3 regions of the Paenibacillus sp. 7516 genome follow, and region 3 is predicted to be linked to each of the others. Evidence: riboswitches for the same ligand, from Rfam matches in the RefSeq annotation. Region 3 holds a riboswitch; each other region holds the start of a gene.

Region 1 (5,913 bases), on a different contig from region 3:
ATCCGGAGAAGCGTTCCACCACTCTTCATTGTGTGTAATCAACAGCTTCTTGAGAGCAGCACGATCCTCTGGTCCAAGCTCATCCAGCATGAAGCGGCGTTTCATTGCATAATCCATCCGGTTCACATGGTCAGCCAACAGCTTCCATCCTCGTTTCGCCTCGGTATCGATCCACATCTCGCACGCTGTTGCTCCACCGTACAATTGTCCCTGTTCCGTACGGTCCACGGCCACCCAAACCAGCCATACCTGGCGACCGTTAGGTACATCTTCCCGATTCGTCGAAAACTTAATTCCACGTTCTACCTTGCTCTTTGCATGCATGGCACCAATATCAATCTTTGCCTCGCCATTATCAATAATAACCGGTGACAGGTTGTTCAGATCAATGGAGCCTGCACCGAAACCTTTATGTTTGCTCTTGGCACTTACGATATTCAAGGCAATCTGTTTTTTGCCGTTTTGCTCGTTTTGATCCATAGTTATAGCCTCCAAGGGTTGATACAAATATTTTAACTAATAATCGCCCCATTGCAAACATATACATGCTGTAGATGCTTGTCAACGGGAGGTATTTAACGATGATTCCACTACGCGCCAAGAGCTGGCTTACTGCAATTCTGGCCCTGTGTGTGTTTACCGGAGCCATATGGATCACTCTGGATCACACTCGTTCTACGACATCCGACTTGCCAACGCTCGCCCCGGAATTGGGCAAGCCTCCGGCAAAGCTCCAAACTCCGGCACCTCCAGAAAGTGTACAGACACCTACTGCTGAGGTGTTCAGCAACCGCGTGGTGGAATATCACATGGATGTGAAGCTGGTAGACGGCAATGTTTTGGAGGGAACGCAGACGCTGACCTGGACTCATCCGGGTAAAAAAACAGTCAGCGAACTTTATTTCCACCTATACCCCAATGCATTCTCTTCTACGGACACAACATTTATGAAGGAATCCGGCGGGAAGCTTCGCGGTGATGTGATGCCAACGGACGGTTACGGCTCCATGAATATTACAGAGATGAAAACAGAGGACGGGCTTTCCCTCCTGCACCGGATGCAGTATGTACAGCCGGATGACGGAAACATGAAAGACAAAACGCTCATAAAAGTTAGATTGCCTAAACCGGTCAAGGGCGGGGAAACCATTACACTGCACACCCGGTTTGAGGTCAAGCTGCCCAAAATCTTTGCCCGTATGGGAACCGCTGAGAACTTCGTTATGGCGGGCCAATGGTTCCCCAAACTCAGTGTATACGAGCCTGCAGGCACGCGGGGGCGTACGGCTGAGGGCTGGAATCTGCATCAGTACCACGGGAATTCCGAGTTTTATGCGGATTTTGGCATCTATAGTGTGCGTATTCGGGTACCGGAAACATACAAGGTTGCCGCGACCGGGTTTCCAACGAAGCAGGCCGTTATAAAAAACGGCGAGAAGATCTATCAATTCTATGCTGACGATGTACATGACTTCGCCTGGGCTGCCTCACCCGACTTTGTTTATGCGGAGGAACCCTACTCCACTCCCAACGTGCCAGGTGTACGAATCAAGCTCTATCTGGACCCGGCCCACCAGGATCTGAAGGAACGTTACTTCTATGCAGCCAAAGCAGCTCTTTCGAATTACAGCAAGTGGTTTGGTCCGTATCCGTATTCCACGCTCTCTATCGTTGTTCCCCCAAAAACAGGCAATGGAGCAGGCGGCATGGAGTATCCTACCTTAGTTACAGCCTTCGGCGCGGACGACACTACACCAGGCTATGATCTGGAACGCACGGTTGTACACGAGATTGGCCATCAGTACTTCTATGGTATGGTTGCCAGCAATGAATTTGAAGAAGCTTGGCTGGATGAAGGGTTCACCTCTTACGCAGAAGACAAACTGATGGAGCAGGAATACGGACTTATTCCGAATCTCCCAGTTCAATCCGGCTTAATTACCTCACCTGCCTCACTCACGCAGGAGTCCTGGAAGTTTGATTCCCAGAATCATTATGCAGCCAATGTTTACACAAGGGGCAAGCTTGTGCTGCTGGGCATCGAACAACAAGTAGGGGCAAAAACGATGGAACGCATCCTTTCAACTTATGTCAAAAAATATCGGTTCAAACATCCCACTTCGGCCGATTTCCAAAAGGTCGTGGAACAAGTGACGCGTAAATCCTGGTCTGATTATTTTAATCAATACGTATATGGGGACGGGATGGCCGACTTCGCCGTGGAGAATATCCAGGTCAAGCCTATTGAGAAAGACAGTCAAACGTTGTACGAATCATCGGTAACATTAGTAAAGAAGGGCAGCGACTACGAGAAAGTACCCGTTCGTATCGTTTTTGAAGATGGACACATCGTCGCCAAGGAGTGGGATGGCAGTAACGGTCGAATTACGTACAAGTTAACTTACAGCTCGCCTGTATCCTGGGCCATGACCGATCCGTTATATACCGTTGTGCTGGAGAACCGTCATATGAATAACTTTTTGAAAGCCGGTCTGGATGAACCGTCCAAGTTCCGCTGGAGCATGAGTGTAACCAAGCTTATTGAAGCTATATTCGGAGGTCTGTCATGGTGAGGTGGAGACAGTGAAAGCAAAAATACGTGAGGGCTGGTTTCTCGTTCGTCAGCATATGTTCATTGTGGCACTTTTATTTCTCTATCAGCTGGTATGGGGTTACTTCATCTATAAAATGGTGCAATCAGCTGTCATTCCCTTGCTGCTGCGCTATCCGGACCCTGACGCCGGGGAGCTGAGTACCATTTTATTCAAAATGGAAAGTCAGCTCAGTCTGTCTACCCATCCCGAGGTGCATCGCTATTTATGGATACTTGGGGCCATGCTCCTGCTCCGCATGCTGATTACCCCTCTCATCCAGGCAGGGCTGCTCTATTCATTACAACACTTCAATCATACAGAAGAACGTGTTCCTTTTGTACGAGGGATCAAGGCACTGTGGAAACCGATGATGCTGCTTCATTTCATTAAAACGCTATTATTGCTGCTGCCTGCGTACTGGCTGATCCCCAAGCTGTATAGTATCTTTCTGGATGGATTCCACTCGCTGCAATTGCTCCTGCCAGGCATTCCATATATAGCCGGATGGATCGTATATGGATGGATCATACATCATGCTTTGTTATATATGCAGTTTGGCGCTACAGCTCCCGAGGATCAGGGTGGGGTAAAAGGTACATTTCTCGGTTTATTGCTTGCCTTGCGTCATATCTTTCCTCTCATCGGTATCGCAGTGGTTCTGGGAGGAATTCATCTGCTCATCTTCGGTGCCTTCACATCTGCGTCGTGGTTCCTGACAGGTCTCATCGGTCTCATCCTGCAACAAACCTATCCGCTCGCCAGATGTTTGCTCGATATATGGAAGATATGCGCTCATTTCCGTCTGTGGCAGTCCAAGTCCTCCAAAGGTTAAAAAGTGTAATGAACCGCGCAAAAATTGTTACCATCTTCATGTAAACTTATGTCAATGTTAACGCTTTACAAACGTAAACCCCGACCTTTCCCCGTCAAAGGTCGAGGTTTTTTTTGCTAATTTTCTTGTTAAACGTTGCCAAAGGCTTACTCCTCTGTTACAATAATCGCAGTGAGTTTTTAGTAACAACTTTGTAATCTTTACCTTATGAATTGTAACTACTTAAAATTAAATCGTCATTTCTTGATTTCGCAGGTGCACAACTAGCATAGCCAAATTCCTGGCACCTGGGAAGCGGGGGAACCAGTTATGGGTGAATTGATCTTGCTACAGAGGGATCATAGGGGACCTTCAACCGAATCCTTAAGCTAACCTCGCAGGCGTTGGAAGGGGTATATCTCTTGTTCAAAAAGAAATTAACAGCAGCTGTCCTCAGCTTAACATTCGCACTATCACTTGGAGCAGGCAGCGCATTCGCAGATTCAAAAATGGATAAAGTAATTGATTCAGCAATGGGAACTACATACAAAAGTGGTGGAACAACGCTTAACGGCTTTGACTGCTCTGGATTCACACGGTATGTATTCGAAAAGCTGGGCATCGATTTGGCTCGTCAATCCAGTTCCCAATTCGACATGGGTGACTCGGTATCCCGCATGGAAATGAGACCAGGCGATCTGGTATTCTTCAATACAACGGGTAAAGGGGTTTCACACGTAGGGATTTTCGTGGGTGAAGGTAAGTTTGCACACTCCTCGTCTTCCAAAGGAGTTACCATTAGTTCTTTGAGTGAGAACTACTGGGCCAACCGCTATGTTGGCGCTAAACGGATTATGAGCACGGACGCATATGAGTCACTGGCCCTCGACTAGGGACAAGCTGAGCAACATCATACTGTAACGAAGCATAAATCAACCGCCCGGTACATTCTCCGCAGGAATGTATCCGGCGGTTTTTTTGTGCATCTTCGTCCGTGCCCTTATAATGTTTTTACCCATCCTACTGTAATATAAACGAAATTCCAGGAACTTTTGTTTCACTTTTTTTCAAGGGAGCAAAACCTTGCCAAATGCCCTCCTCTTTTGTAGAGTAAAATCAGGATTAAATACGAAATGACATATGTTATAAACGATTAGCGTATGACTAGAAGTAGCTTGTTCACAATGAAAGGAGCGTGCAGTGGTGTGGATGAAGCTTCTGTAACGTTTCACGTTGTGCCGATGCAGGAAGAACATGCAGCATTGATCTGCAGCTGGACATATGAACCACCCTATAACATCTATACCTGGCTGCCCTGGGAACAGATGAAGGCGCTGGAGGTTGAATTCGGCGATGAGCAGCTTCGAAAAGAGCAATATGCAGTTGTACTGGGAGAGCAGGATCAGCTTTGCGGATTCGTTCAATTCTTTCCTCTTGAAGGCGTGACGCGAATTGGGCTTGGTATGCACCCTGAACAGTGTGGACAAGGTCGCGGTACTGCCTTCGTCTCTGCGATCGTGAAGGAAGCCATTCGGCGGAACCCTAATCATGAGATTGATCTCGAAGTGCTCACCTGGAATACGCGGGCTATCCGCGTTTATCACAAGGCTGGATTTGTCACCCAGGATACGTATGAACGACAGACACCAAGCGGTTTGATGCCTTTTTATTGCATGGTCTATGAAGGACCCCGCTAATCTTAAACTAACCCTTAAACCGCGTAAGCCAAAGAAATTCATGCCCGTTTATGTGATTAGTTCAAAAAATTACCACAAAATGCTATGATGTCTTAACAGGTTCCGTTATAATGATATGGACAGTTTCAGTTTAGATGATCTTTCATTCTGGAGGGGACATAACGGATGCACAAATGGATCATGAGCGGGGTATTTTTTGCAGCATGCGCATTGGCTATTGTATTAATGTTTACGCTTCCAGGGAAAGAGGAAGTGGCTGAAGAAGCGAAACCAACCATGCCGGAAGTGGCAATGGATGCCGGACAGGCTGAAGCACTGGTCAAAGCCAATTGTATCACGTGTCACGGAGATCAGCTTCAAGGTGGCGTAGGACCTGCTCTAGCAAACATCGGCAGCAAGGATGATGTGGAGAAGATCTACTCTACCATTATCAAAGGTAAAGGCGGCATGCCTTCCTTCAAAGACAAACTGAAGGACGAGGAAATTGCCAATATCGCGATGTGGCTGGCTGAGAAGAAATAAGGATCATGAAATACACAGCAAAGAGGCCCTGCCTTCCCTCTCGGGAATGGTACGGGCCTCTTCGTCATATCGTTCAGCTTCTAGCTGCGTGTTCTGCCAAAAAGGCTTCCACTTCACGTGCATATGGCATCCCCGGCTGGGCGCCGAGCTTCGTTACGGATAACGCGGCCGCTCCCATGGCATAGCCTACTGCCGCGTCCAGCGTTTCCCCGCGCGCGAGGGCCACAGCCAGCGCGCCGTTGAAACAATCGCCAGCGCCGGTCGTATCGACGGCGCTTACGGCGTAGCC
Region 2 (5,913 bases), on a different contig from region 3:
ATCCTGCTGCAAAGAGCTGCTCAGGGTTCGTACCTTCACCGCCGGATCCACCCAGCTCTTTTGGCATTTTCAGATCATGTTTAAGGACTCCATCCGATGAAGTTACCGAACCTGTACGTCCACCTTTGACTGTCGCAGTTGCTGTATATAAAGCTTCCATTAGAATCTCTCCTTTTACACCAATATTTTTACTGCCTACAATTCAATTTAAACTTCTGGCTTATTTTGAAACGGATTTTGGGTTACTAAATCAGCTTCTGCATCTTTGTCATTTTCATGCATCAGCCCTCCATCCTGATAACGCCATTTTGTCCATCTACATAAAAGTTGCACTAGACAAAAATTATTGAATGAGTACAATGTAAGTAACGACATATATTTTCAGACATATAAAAGTGAATGACCCCGGTCCTCATCATAAGGAAAATCAATACGATTATTATTAAAAAGTCAGGTGAACATGTATGAGTAAAAAAAATCCATTCAATTCTCCTTCGGCTGAGCAATTAGCCGCAGCAGGCATGGCTCCCTCCCTCGGGGAAGCGCACAGTTCTATGAAAGTTCCGAAAAACGCCGTCTGGTGGAAAAAATTCCTCGCCTTTGTCGGCCCCGGTTATCTGGTCGCTGTCGGCTATATGGACCCGGGTAACTGGGCAACAGATATTGCCGGCGGTTCCCAGTTCGGTTATACGCTATTATCCGTTATTTTAATCTCAAACCTTATGGCCGTCGTATTACAGTCACTTGCAGGTAAGCTTGGTATTGTAACCGGACGGGATCTGGCCCAAGCTTGCCGCGAACGGTTCAGTATGCCGGTTGTCATTATGCTCTGGGCCTTGTGCGAACTGGCCATTGCTGCTACAGATCTGGCTGAGGTCATTGGTTCAGCCATCGCACTGAAGCTTCTGTTCAACATCCCGATGTTATACGGCGTCATTATTACGGCTGTGGATGTTCTGATTATCCTTTTGCTGCAAAATAAAGGCTTCCGCGCCCTGGAAACACTGGTCATCGTGCTGATGGCAACCATCGCCCTCTGCTTCGGGATTGACCTATTTCTTGCCAAACCGGATATGGGCGGGGTACTCACAGGCTTTGTACCAAGTGCCGAGATACTACAGAATCCTGCGATGCTATATATTGCCATCGGAATCATTGGAGCAACGGTTATGCCGCACAATCTGTACTTGCATTCATCCATCGTGCAGACCCGGCAGATCGAACAGACAACTCAGGGGAAAAGAGAAGCCATTCGTTACTCCACTATGGATTCAACTATCGCTTTAACCCTGGCCCTGTTTATCAACGCCGCCATACTCATTGTGTCAGCCGCTGTATTTCACAGTGCAGGCATGACACAGGTCGCTGAGATTGCCGATGCTTATCACTTGCTCACACCTCTGCTGGGCACAACCATTGCAAGTATCCTGTTTGGTGTCGCTCTGCTGGCCTCAGGTCAGAACTCTACGCTTACAGGTACACTGTCCGGGCAGATTGTCATGGAAGGTTTCCTGAACATTCGGATTCCGGCTTGGCTTCGCCGGCTCGTGACCCGATTAATTGCCATCATCCCTGCCGTCATTGTGACGGCTATCGCCGGAGAACACGGAACGGAAGAATTGCTGATTTTGAGCCAGGTTATTCTATCGTTGCAGCTGCCTTTTGCCGTTATTCCACTTGTGATGTTTACGAGTGACAAGAAAAGCATGGGCGCATTCGCCAACAAATTGTGGCTCAAAATCGTCTCTTGGATCATCGCTGCCGTAATTGTGGTTCTGAACGTTTATCTGATTATCCAGACCATCATGCTGTTTTAATCTGAATATGCGGTAAACAGTTTTATTCTTGCCCATAGATTCATTAAAAAAAGGCTGATCCCTTATCAAGAATATACTTGAGGGGATCAGCCTTTTAGTTTGCCGTACACTTGCCTTGTCCTTTATTTAATGACGCGAAAGTCATCTCTTTTTAATTTCATCCACTAACCTTCAGAAGGCACAAGCAGTGGAATAAGCTGCTCCAAGGCTTCGATCGTCCAGTCTGCATGCTCTTGGCCCTCCAGCTCAGGCTGAAATCGACCATAGCCCTGCAAAATCCGAATCGTTCGCATCCCCAGCTTCTTGGCAGGAATGATATCGTTATCAATCCGATCCCCAATCATGACTGCTTCCCCGGGTTCACATCCCGCCTGCTTCAAAGCCACAGCATAGAGTTCCGGATCCGGCTTCGATACACCTTCTTCTGCCGAGCAAGCCAGTACATCCACGTACCTCCGCAGACCGTAGCTCTCCAGGCGCTCAGCTGTCCCTGGACTCTGATTGGCGATGATCCCGATTCGATAATGGAATGACAATTCCTTCAACACCGCGTCAGCAGAAGCGAAGGGTTTCTCCAGTTCCTTCCGGAACTTCAACTTCTCCTGGATCTGCTCCCTATGACGTTCATCGCTGATCAGCGTTCGAATGGCTACCCTCATGGGCCACTGCTCATAATTTCGGTAACAGGAGGCAAATATCTCTCGCACTTCCTCTATTTTCACCGGATATCCAAGCAAGCAGGCTTCTTTTACAAACTGCCCTATAATATCATCTACCGGCTCCCATTCGTCCACCAGCGTATCTCCTACATCAAAGAACAACCATTTTAACCCCCGTACATCCGGCACGCCTATTCCTCCTTGTTAGCCATGAACGCAATCTCTATAAATCAGCAATGTACATTAATGCTCAAATAAAAAAGAAGACCCACCATCATGCATGAGTCTCCTCAGAATTCCGTTTTTCCACAAGTTCAATTATAACAGGCACCTAACACCGGATCAATCGGCAGCTATCACATTAACCATTAAGCAAGAAGCCAACTTCTCCATTAAGGGAATACACAATGCGGTCAGCTCCCATCCCTCGGTAAATGCCTTTGGGGTGACTCTGTTCCGTAATCACACATAGTGATTTGGAGGTCCAGGAACGGCAGATCTGCAAATAGCGGCAGGTCAGGTTCAGACTGTTCTCGAAGATAAAAACATTGCCTACGCTCGACTGCGGTAGAAACCACTTCTGAGCTTCAGCTGTATTCATGCGAATGACGTTCTCCACTCCGATTCTGCGGAGCTTCCGTTCTTCTCCTGCACTATTGGTCAGAACGGCAAACGGCATTTTTTTGTACATCAGCAGCTTGATAAACTTGCGGCCTGCTTCATTCGGTGCTGTTACTAAAATCATCTCATTATCCATCATTCGTTCCTCCCTTGGCGTGAAAAGACAACAAAAAAGAAGCGTGGGGGACCAAGGCCTCCCGAACGCTTCTTGAATAACCCATGACGAAAACGCCATGAATATGCGTACGGCTTGTTGCCTCTCCCTTTAACGCTTACGAGGTTAGCTGACGGATTCGGGCGCGAGAGTCGCCCTATTTCCGGCTTGCACCGAAAAATTCACCCCATGGATTAGCTGCAATGACAGCCATTCCGATTGGTTCCCCCGTTTCCCACCCATGAATGAATGGAAACTCAGCGATTAAAACATCGTTCCTGTTTCATATATTGACCAGAGCGATATTATCGTTTGTTTCGTTGTTCATGTTAAGTTTAATTGAATTAGAAATTACGATATGAATCATACACCCGCGACATGTTAGTGTAAAGTCCGGTCAGATCACCGAATGGACGAATTTAAGGCATTACATATCAATGATATCGCTTACAACCAATCTATTCTCCATCCATCTCTATGAAGCTCGCTAATTCTCGTCCTTATGAAAAACGTCTGTAATTTAGGATTTCTGTTAGTAAGAATAGATATTTTGTATGATTAATTTTGCATTATCTAATTGTAAGCAATATAATATAGCTATAGGAATCATTAACCCATCATACGATATGGAGGCGACAGATCATGTCCGTTTATGACTACAAAGTCAATACCCTTCGGGGCCAGGAAGTCGAGATGTCCGATTATCGCAACAAGGTGCTGCTGATTGTAAATACGGCGAGCAAATGTGGTCTGACCCCGCAATTTGAAGGCCTACAGGAACTCTATAACAAATTCAAAGACCGGCAATTTGAAGTACTAGGCTTCCCAAGTAACCAATTTGCTCAGGAAAAAGGATCTTCCGACGATATTGCTGAGTTCTGCCAGATGAACTACGGTGTAAGCTTTCCTATGTTTGAGAAAATTGATGTCAATGGTTCAAGCGCTCACCCTCTATTCCAACACCTGACAACAGAGGCACCTGGACTGCTCGGATCCAAAGCCATCAAGTGGAACTTCACCAAATTCCTTGTCGATCAGAACGGACGTGTCGTGAAGCGTTATGCTCCAAAAACGACTCCTGACCAAATTGAGGCTGATATTGAGAAACTGCTGAAATAGATTAACATGGAGAGGCCATAATCAACATGGAACCAGAGAAAGTCCGGTTCTCTGTGAATGGCCTTTTTTATGTTGTTCCAAACGCAAAAAAGAGGTTTTCCATATACGGAAAACCTCTTTTTGTCGTACAATATGATGCGGTCGAGAGGACTCGAACCTCCACGGGCATACGCCCACTACCCCCTCAAGATAGCGTGTCTGCCATTCCACCACGACCGCATGTCGTAAATAATCGGCAACAAAAATGATTATACAGGATTACATTATAAAAGTAAAGCACTTTTATAAAAACTACTTTTGAACCTGTGTTTTTCCTCCAAATATCGGTTTTTATCGTCATGATCTTTTAACTGCTGCATACATTAAATTTCAATTCTTTTATACATCTTCATTTTAATTTTGGCTCTTCATAAGAAAATATATCATATACTTAACATTATTTTTTGAACTTTTAACCAAAATAGGTCACATAATATAACATTAAAGTATAAACAAAACTTAAAATAAGAAATCATTGACAAAATACGGATGTTTATGTGATTATATATATCATATAATTCGGATTTTAAACATAAAAGGATTCAGATATCAATACTAATGTTATATAAAATAACATTTCACGAACGTAGGAGGCGAAAGACCGTGAACCGTGGGAATAAGCTGCTCGATTATGTCAAACTGCTTGATTCCTCCATTCATGTCGGAGGTTTTACCCATTCGTTTGGTATGGATGTACACATCGCTGAAGGCAGCATCCGAAATGCCGATGATCTGGAATCCTTCATGCGCTGCCAGCTGCATCCCAGTATTGTTCGACTTGAGGGCATGGCGATTAAGGGTATCTACAGCGCAACGGATCATAACGACACATGGCGAACAGCTCTCATTGACAAGTTGGTTCACGTTCAGCGGACTCCTTCTGATCAAAGGGAGCAAGCCGCTGCCATGGGCAAAAGACTGATCAAGCTGGCCCGGGCTCTCCACCCCTGGATTGAATTCAGCCAGCTCGAACACACCCTTGCCAAATACGAGTCTGTAGGCTGCCTCTCTACTGTTCACGCCTGGATCAACCACTACCTCGATATCCCCGTCGAGGAAGCGGTAATGGGTTACTTGCACTCAGCCATGAATGCATGCATAACCGAAGCCTCCAAAGTCCTCCCCATGCATAACGAAACAACCCAGGAACTGCTGGTTCGCCTGGCCGCAGACCTGGAGCATGAATGGAATACCGTTAGCGCCTCCGCTGCGGATGGACCGGCACAGCCAACCTCAATGTCCATGAAATCGCTGTTCCCCAGCTTCCACATGCTTGGCGCAGGGCTGCATGCTTATCGCGCCTGAACTTACCGCCTTCAAGCTCCCCTCATATTTCCCCAAACGAAAAAGCACGCAGCAACCTCCTTGCTGACGTGCTTTTTCTCGTATGCCTATAGAACACAACGTTTTTACGTCATTATTTGATGTAAATACACTATTTTTCGTCGTTTATAATTGTTACATGACGTAAATACGTATATAATGTAATGAACAGCTCGCATCT
Region 3 (5,913 bases):
TTTGATATCCGCAGGAAGAATGGACTCACCTTCATACAGAGTAAATCTTCTGTCTTGCCATTCCACACGCAGAAGCATGTTATCATCAGACTGGTACTGCCAAACCAATTGCTCTCCAGCCTGACCATAAGGTGTCCTGCCGGCAGTGGTAACCATTCCTCCATATTCTTCCTCCAGATGATACGCGCGTCCGTCCAGATCAAGTAAGGTTGGTACTTCGTCTGGAGCGTCAAGACGCCCATCAATTGGCGTATAGAGGGAATAACGTGTCAATTCTCTTTCTTCTACATGCAGATGTCTAAACGTTGTACCGTCCTGCAGTGTTAGTACCACCGCTTTTCGGGCACGATGCTGCACCCGCCCCACAACTTCATACGTAACGAGCGAGACCTCACAGATATCTCCAGGCTCAAGGTCCAGCATGGTTTTCTCTGCTCGTGGTGGTTCGGGTTTGGCTAGTATTCCTTTAATCCGTTTCCATACACTCATACCCATTACTCCCGTTCGTTATCTTATAAACAAGCTGCAATAATTAATGCGCCCACGATGTGTAAGGCACCGGAGAACAAGCCATATCCTGTCTTCCCTTGCTGAATTCCTGTGTCCAAATCAAGATTGGCCCACGTGCGAATCATAAAGTGCACAACGCTCTCCAGAATAAGCAGGATGACAAATGAAACAACCGATACAAGCAACGCTTCACCCAGATGACCCGCTGTCGAAATCGAAGTGGCAAGCACATACCCTTGAGCAAACAGCTTCATGACCATCCGTGTCGTAACCGCCATGTTCCCTGCCTTAACTTCCGCAAAATCCTTATACTTCGTAAACAATGAATCCACATACATCAAAACAAAAAGCAAAACCGAACCAGATAATGTCCAGACCAGCATCGCCAAAATGTTCAAATCCATTTACACAGCCCCCACTTATCAACATGAACCGCATTTAAAAGCGAAGGAGAAACGCTGTCTCTCCTCCGCTAGGAACCCTGCTTAAGATGCAAGATTTAGTTCTTATTTTCGTACTGCTTCATGAGTGCCGCCAGTTCATCCTCAACGGCCTGATCCTTGCCGAGTTTCTCGAACTCTTCATCCAGTGATTTTCCTTTGGAAGACATTTCGTTGCTCGCTTCAGCCTGTGCTTCCATTTGCATCATTTTCTCTTCCATGCGTTTCATGCCAGCACTAGCTGTGTCGGAACTGAATCCGTTCAGCGCTTTGTTGATTTCGGTTTGTGCTTTTGCTGCATTGTAACGTGCCACCAGGGTTTCACGCTTGTTTTTCATTTGTGTCAATTGCTTGCGCATTTCATCCAGCTTGCCGCGCAGATTGTCTGCCGAAGCCTTGTTCTGATCATAGCTTGTTTTGTATTCTGCCATTTTTACTTCGGCAGCTTTTTTCTCTTCCAGAGCCCGGCGCGCCAGATCCATGTTCTGTGCACGTGCTGCGGTATGAGCTTGCTCCTCACGTTTCTTCACCAATGCTTCCTGTTCCTCGAACAGCTGCTTGAATTTTTTCTCAATCGCGATTTGTTGAGCAACAGCCTTCTCGGCATCTTCCAGATCTTCCTGCATATCACGGATATATTGATCCGTCATTTTGATTGGATCTTCTGCCTTGTCAATAATGGCATTAATGTTAGACATCGTTAAATCACGCAAACGTTTGAAAATGGACATTATGGTATTCCTCCTAGTCGATATTACATCCTTGTATATAATCATACATACGTGGTAACCTTCATCCCGTTTCAATTTTACCAAAAAAAATCATAAAACACGATTCCGGGTCACCCAAAATCTACTATTTTATATCATTCGCCAGGGTTAAATGGTCGTCCAGCAGCTTCTCCGCCGTCTGTACGATCTCATCGATCTGCATGCGCGTAATGGAGTCAAAGTGAATGCCCATAATAACGGTTACGGTCACCTTTAGAGAATTTGCAGCCTTACGTGCAAGGCGCTCGCATAATTCCTGTTCCTTATGCCCCGGAATATGGACTGCCGTTCCCACCACGCGTTCTCTTTCCGGATAAAACGTCGCCACAGCCCCTATATGAGCTTTCCCACCCGTGACCAAAAATATCTTATCCTCTCCAGCTTGAATGACCTGCAAACGAACCGATTTCAAATCATATGTACTCATCCTAATCCACCCATCCTTTGTGTGTATATGTAATGGTGGAATTATGAGCTTATCGACTGAATTGGACAATGAAACTTCTCACATTTATGCATAATGGACCATCACCGCGGGCATACCAAAGAGAACGCAATTTGACAAAGGAGGCTATATCATGCGTATTCGCCTCATCGCATTCTCCATGCTGATCCTTATATTGATAAGTGGAAGCTATTCACCTGGACAACTGCTGGCAAAACCCGTTCCAGAGAGCATGCCTGCTGCAAAGCCGGATCTATCTGAGGATGAACAGCTGACACTGGGTCAGCTAAGGCAGAAATATGCCGATACGTTCAAGACCAACGGACCTTCGACGAGACAGGTAGCACTGACTTTTGATGATGTACCTGATCCGCGCTTCACTCCGCAGGTATTGGATATTTTAAAGAAATATAATGTAAAAGCGACCTTTTTTATTGTTGGCAATCGCGCAGAGAAACATCCCGACCTCGTCAGACGGATCGTTAGGGAAGGTCACATTGTTGGGAACCACAGTTACAACCACCCTGAATTCAGTAAGCTGTCTTTGAATGCTTTTCGCAAACAAATTCTACATACCGGTGACATTATTCGTAAACTGACCGGGTATACACCAAAAATGATTCGTCCTCCATACGGGGACATTAATGAGAAACAGCTGCAATGGGCCGCAAGACAGCAATACAGCATCGTCAACTGGAATGTGGATTCGCTGGATTGGAAAGGCCTCAGTAAAGAGCAAGTGAAGCAGAATGTTTTATCTGCAGTCAAGCCAGGCTCCATCATTCTTCAACATGCGGGCGGAGGCGTGGGCTCCAATCTGTCCGGTACCATTGGAGCACTTCCGGAGATTATAGATGAACTGCGATGCAGGGGCTTCAATCTGGTGACTTTGGACGAAATGCTGCAATTGCCAAAAAGCAAATAATACACGGCTTAGTAGAGACGAAACACACAAGTTATGGAACTACCAATCTTGCGCGTTTTAATAAAGAAAAAGGGTACCCTTATTTCACGTTAATCGTGTCGTAAAGGCACCCTTTTGTTGGCGCTGATACTTATTTCAAGATATAAAGTTCAACATCCTGAAAACCGAATGTACTCACAGACTTCTGGCTCCCAGGAATGAAAATATCAATTCGTTTCCCTTTGATCGCTCCACCGATATCCCGGGCAGTCGCCACAAATGCCTGCTTAGGCAGTCCCGGATGGGAATGGCCTGTAACAAGAACCTTCGTACCCAGTGGGATCACACTAGGGTCTACAGCAATCGTGCCGAGCTCAAGTGCATTACCGAAGTAATCAACGGGACCCCATCCACCATTTTCGGAAGCGGCTGCAGAGTACGCTGTTGCTTTCACATCAATGGACTTACTGTAGTCAAACGTTTTGCCCCAGGCTTGAACGACTTTATCGTCAGCATTCACATCAAGGCTAGCTGTCGTAATCGTCTTTGCCCCCGTAGAGCTCTTCGCTGCTGGAACAGCTGAGGCCGTGTTTGCTTTTCCAGGAATCGTAATTTTCAAACCACCATAAATGTTGTAAGGTGAAATATCACTGTTTGCTTTGACCAGTGTGTTCAGTCCAACTCCATATTTTTTCGATAAGGTATAGAAGGTATCCCCCTCTTTGGCCACGTGAACAGAATCAGCGTGAGCTGGAACGGCCTGAATGAGCATTGCTGCTGTCAGCAGGGCTGCTGCTGTTTTGGCTATAGTTCTCTTCTTAATCATGGTCTTCCTCCCTCATTGTGCCTGCGAAGTTAGTTGTCGGATTCGGATGGAGGAAACCACCCTATAGGTCTCTGTTACATTCGTCTTGCGTTATGTACCCCTAATTCACCCCAAGCAGCGTGCGTTTCAATCTTCCCCTCCACGGTCTGCATCATTACATCCTCCACACTTCCTCCTCAGGAAGTTTCGGCAGGAACAATATATCACAATTTTGTAACCAGGGTCCGTAGTAAATGTTACCAACTGTCTTAAACAACACATTATGCTGCTTAGAAATAAGGATTTTTCTTATTAAAGAGCGATCAAGCGGCTCTGAAATGATGACAGAAACGTTACTTTTACGGCACTGGATACTTATCCATGCACAAAAAACAACCCTGCTAACGTGACGTCAGCAAGGTTGTTTGATTTCGTTCTTTGTTCTTCTATTTGAATCCGGTTCACTGACTGGAACGTGCTCAAAGACTATGACAAGACTTTACCGAGGAAGTCACGCGTACGTGGATGCTTAGGTTGACCAAATACTTCATCTGGGGTCCCCTCTTCCACAATTACACCGCCATCCATAAAGATGATGCGATCACCAACTTCACGGGCGAAGCCCATCTCGTGGGTAACAATAACCATAGTCATGCCGCCTTCAGCCAGGCGTTTCATTACGTCGAGTACTTCACCAACCATTTCAGGGTCGAGTGCAGACGTCGGCTCGTCAAACAGCATCACATGCGGCTGCATCGCAAGCGCTCTGGCAATGGCAATCCGCTGCTTCTGTCCACCCGACAGCTGACTCGGATAAGCATCTTTTTTATCTAATAACCCGACGGTTTTGAGCAAGTCTGCGGCGATCTGCTTGGCTTCCTGTGCAGTCTGCTTTTTGACTTTGATCGGGGCAATGGTAATGTTTTGCTCGACGGTTTTATGCGGAAACAGATTAAAGTGCTGGAACACCATCCCCATTTTCTCCCGCGTTGCATTAATGTTGTGTTTGGGATCCGTGATCGATACGCCTTCGAAATTAATCTCACCTGAAGTAGGCTGCTCCAACAGGTTAAGACAGCGAAGGAAGGTACTTTTGCCTGATCCTGAAGGACCAATCACGACAACGACCTCGCCCTTGCCAATCGTGACATCTATGCCTTTAAGTACTTCGTTTTTGTCGTAGGATTTGTGTAATTGTCTAACGTCTATCACTTGCACTCAACTTCCTTTCCAGTCGACCCAGCAGCTTGGACAAAATAAATGTCAATACAAAGTATATGGCTGCTGCAATAAGGAACGGATTCATTCCTTGGTACGTAATGTTTTTGACTACACTTGCCTGATACATGATATCAACCATACCAATAACCGAGATAATGGACGATTCCTTGATAATGGTTACAAATTCATTACCGATGGCAGGCAGTACAGCTTTGAAAGCCTGTGGCAAAATAATAAATCTCATGGCCGCAGCTCTACCCATCCCAAGCGAACGGGCTGCTTCCAATTGACCGCGGTCAACTCCTTGAATCCCTGCACGGAAGATCTCTGCAAGGTAAGCACCACTGTTGATGGAGAGTGTGATAATACCGGCTTGAAGAGCCGAGAAATTAATACCGAAGGTCAGGGAAAGGCCATAATAGATAATCATCAGTTGAACCAGCATCGGCGTTCCGCGAATCACTTCAACATATGCCGTACCAATCCAACGTAAAACGGCCATATCATGCATCCGGAACATGCAAATGATCAAACCGATAATGACCCCGAAGATTACGCCAAGTGCGGACAATAAGAGGGTATAACCAACCCCCGTAGCATAGAAGCTTTTGTATTGCCAGAATACTTCAAAAATATTCGGTGATTTGACCTCACGGTCTGCCATTAATTGACTGGCTTCCGTTACCATCTGATCAATTTTATTTTCGCTCTTCAACCGTTCAAGCGTACCATTAACGGCATTCAGCAATTCCGTATTGCCTTTGCGAATACCGATCGCTGCTGCTACCTGCTCTTCGTCCGGAACAGCAGGAGCAAGT

The links. A riboswitch is a leader RNA that binds a small molecule or an ion and turns the genes downstream of it on or off. The one in region 3 is predicted to bind cyclic di-AMP.
Region 1: another riboswitch for cyclic di-AMP. It lies ahead of CHI14_RS29040 (C40 family peptidase); the one in region 3 lies ahead of CHI14_RS00710 (3D domain-containing protein).
Region 2: another riboswitch for cyclic di-AMP. It lies ahead of CHI14_RS14265 (hypothetical protein); the one in region 3 lies ahead of CHI14_RS00710 (3D domain-containing protein).

What each region holds. Positions count from the first base shown of each region.
Region 1 is NZ_NPBI01000048.1:16,783-22,695, reverse strand. Features, by position in the region: gene CHI14_RS29055 (YwhD family protein) at 1-480, opposite strand, end outside; gene CHI14_RS29050 (M1 family metallopeptidase) at 582-2,573, shown strand; gene CHI14_RS29045 (hypothetical protein) at 2,584-3,426, shown strand; cyclic di-AMP (ydaO/yuaA leader) riboswitch at 3,687-3,824, shown strand; gene CHI14_RS29040 (C40 family peptidase) at 3,828-4,298, shown strand; gene CHI14_RS29035 (GNAT family N-acetyltransferase) at 4,590-5,102, shown strand; gene CHI14_RS29030 (c-type cytochrome) at 5,268-5,624, shown strand; gene rbsK (ribokinase) at 5,698-5,913, opposite strand, start outside.
Region 2 is NZ_NPBI01000013.1:16,799-22,711, reverse strand. Features, by position in the region: gene CHI14_RS14280 (organic hydroperoxide resistance protein) at 1-160, opposite strand, end outside; gene CHI14_RS14275 (Nramp family divalent metal transporter) at 522-1,817, shown strand; gene CHI14_RS14270 (HAD family hydrolase) at 1,982-2,665, opposite strand; gene CHI14_RS14265 (hypothetical protein) at 2,838-3,233, opposite strand; cyclic di-AMP (ydaO/yuaA leader) riboswitch at 3,352-3,524, opposite strand; gene CHI14_RS14260 (glutathione peroxidase) at 3,894-4,370, shown strand; tRNA gene CHI14_RS14255 (tRNA-Leu) at 4,507-4,589, opposite strand; gene CHI14_RS14250 (urease accessory protein UreF) at 5,013-5,714, shown strand.
Region 3 is NZ_NPBI01000002.1:136,536-142,448, reverse strand. Features, by position in the region: gene CHI14_RS00735 (DUF4178 domain-containing protein) at 1-489, opposite strand, end outside; gene CHI14_RS00730 (DUF350 domain-containing protein) at 513-914, opposite strand; gene CHI14_RS00725 (PspA/IM30 family protein) at 1,010-1,681, opposite strand; gene lpdD (prenylated flavin chaperone LpdD) at 1,806-2,147, opposite strand; gene CHI14_RS00715 (polysaccharide deacetylase family protein) at 2,299-3,090, shown strand; gene CHI14_RS00710 (3D domain-containing protein) at 3,221-3,895, opposite strand; cyclic di-AMP (ydaO/yuaA leader) riboswitch at 3,898-4,097, opposite strand; gene CHI14_RS00705 (amino acid ABC transporter ATP-binding protein) at 4,361-5,086, opposite strand; gene CHI14_RS00700 (ABC transporter substrate-binding protein/permease) at 5,073-5,913, opposite strand, start outside.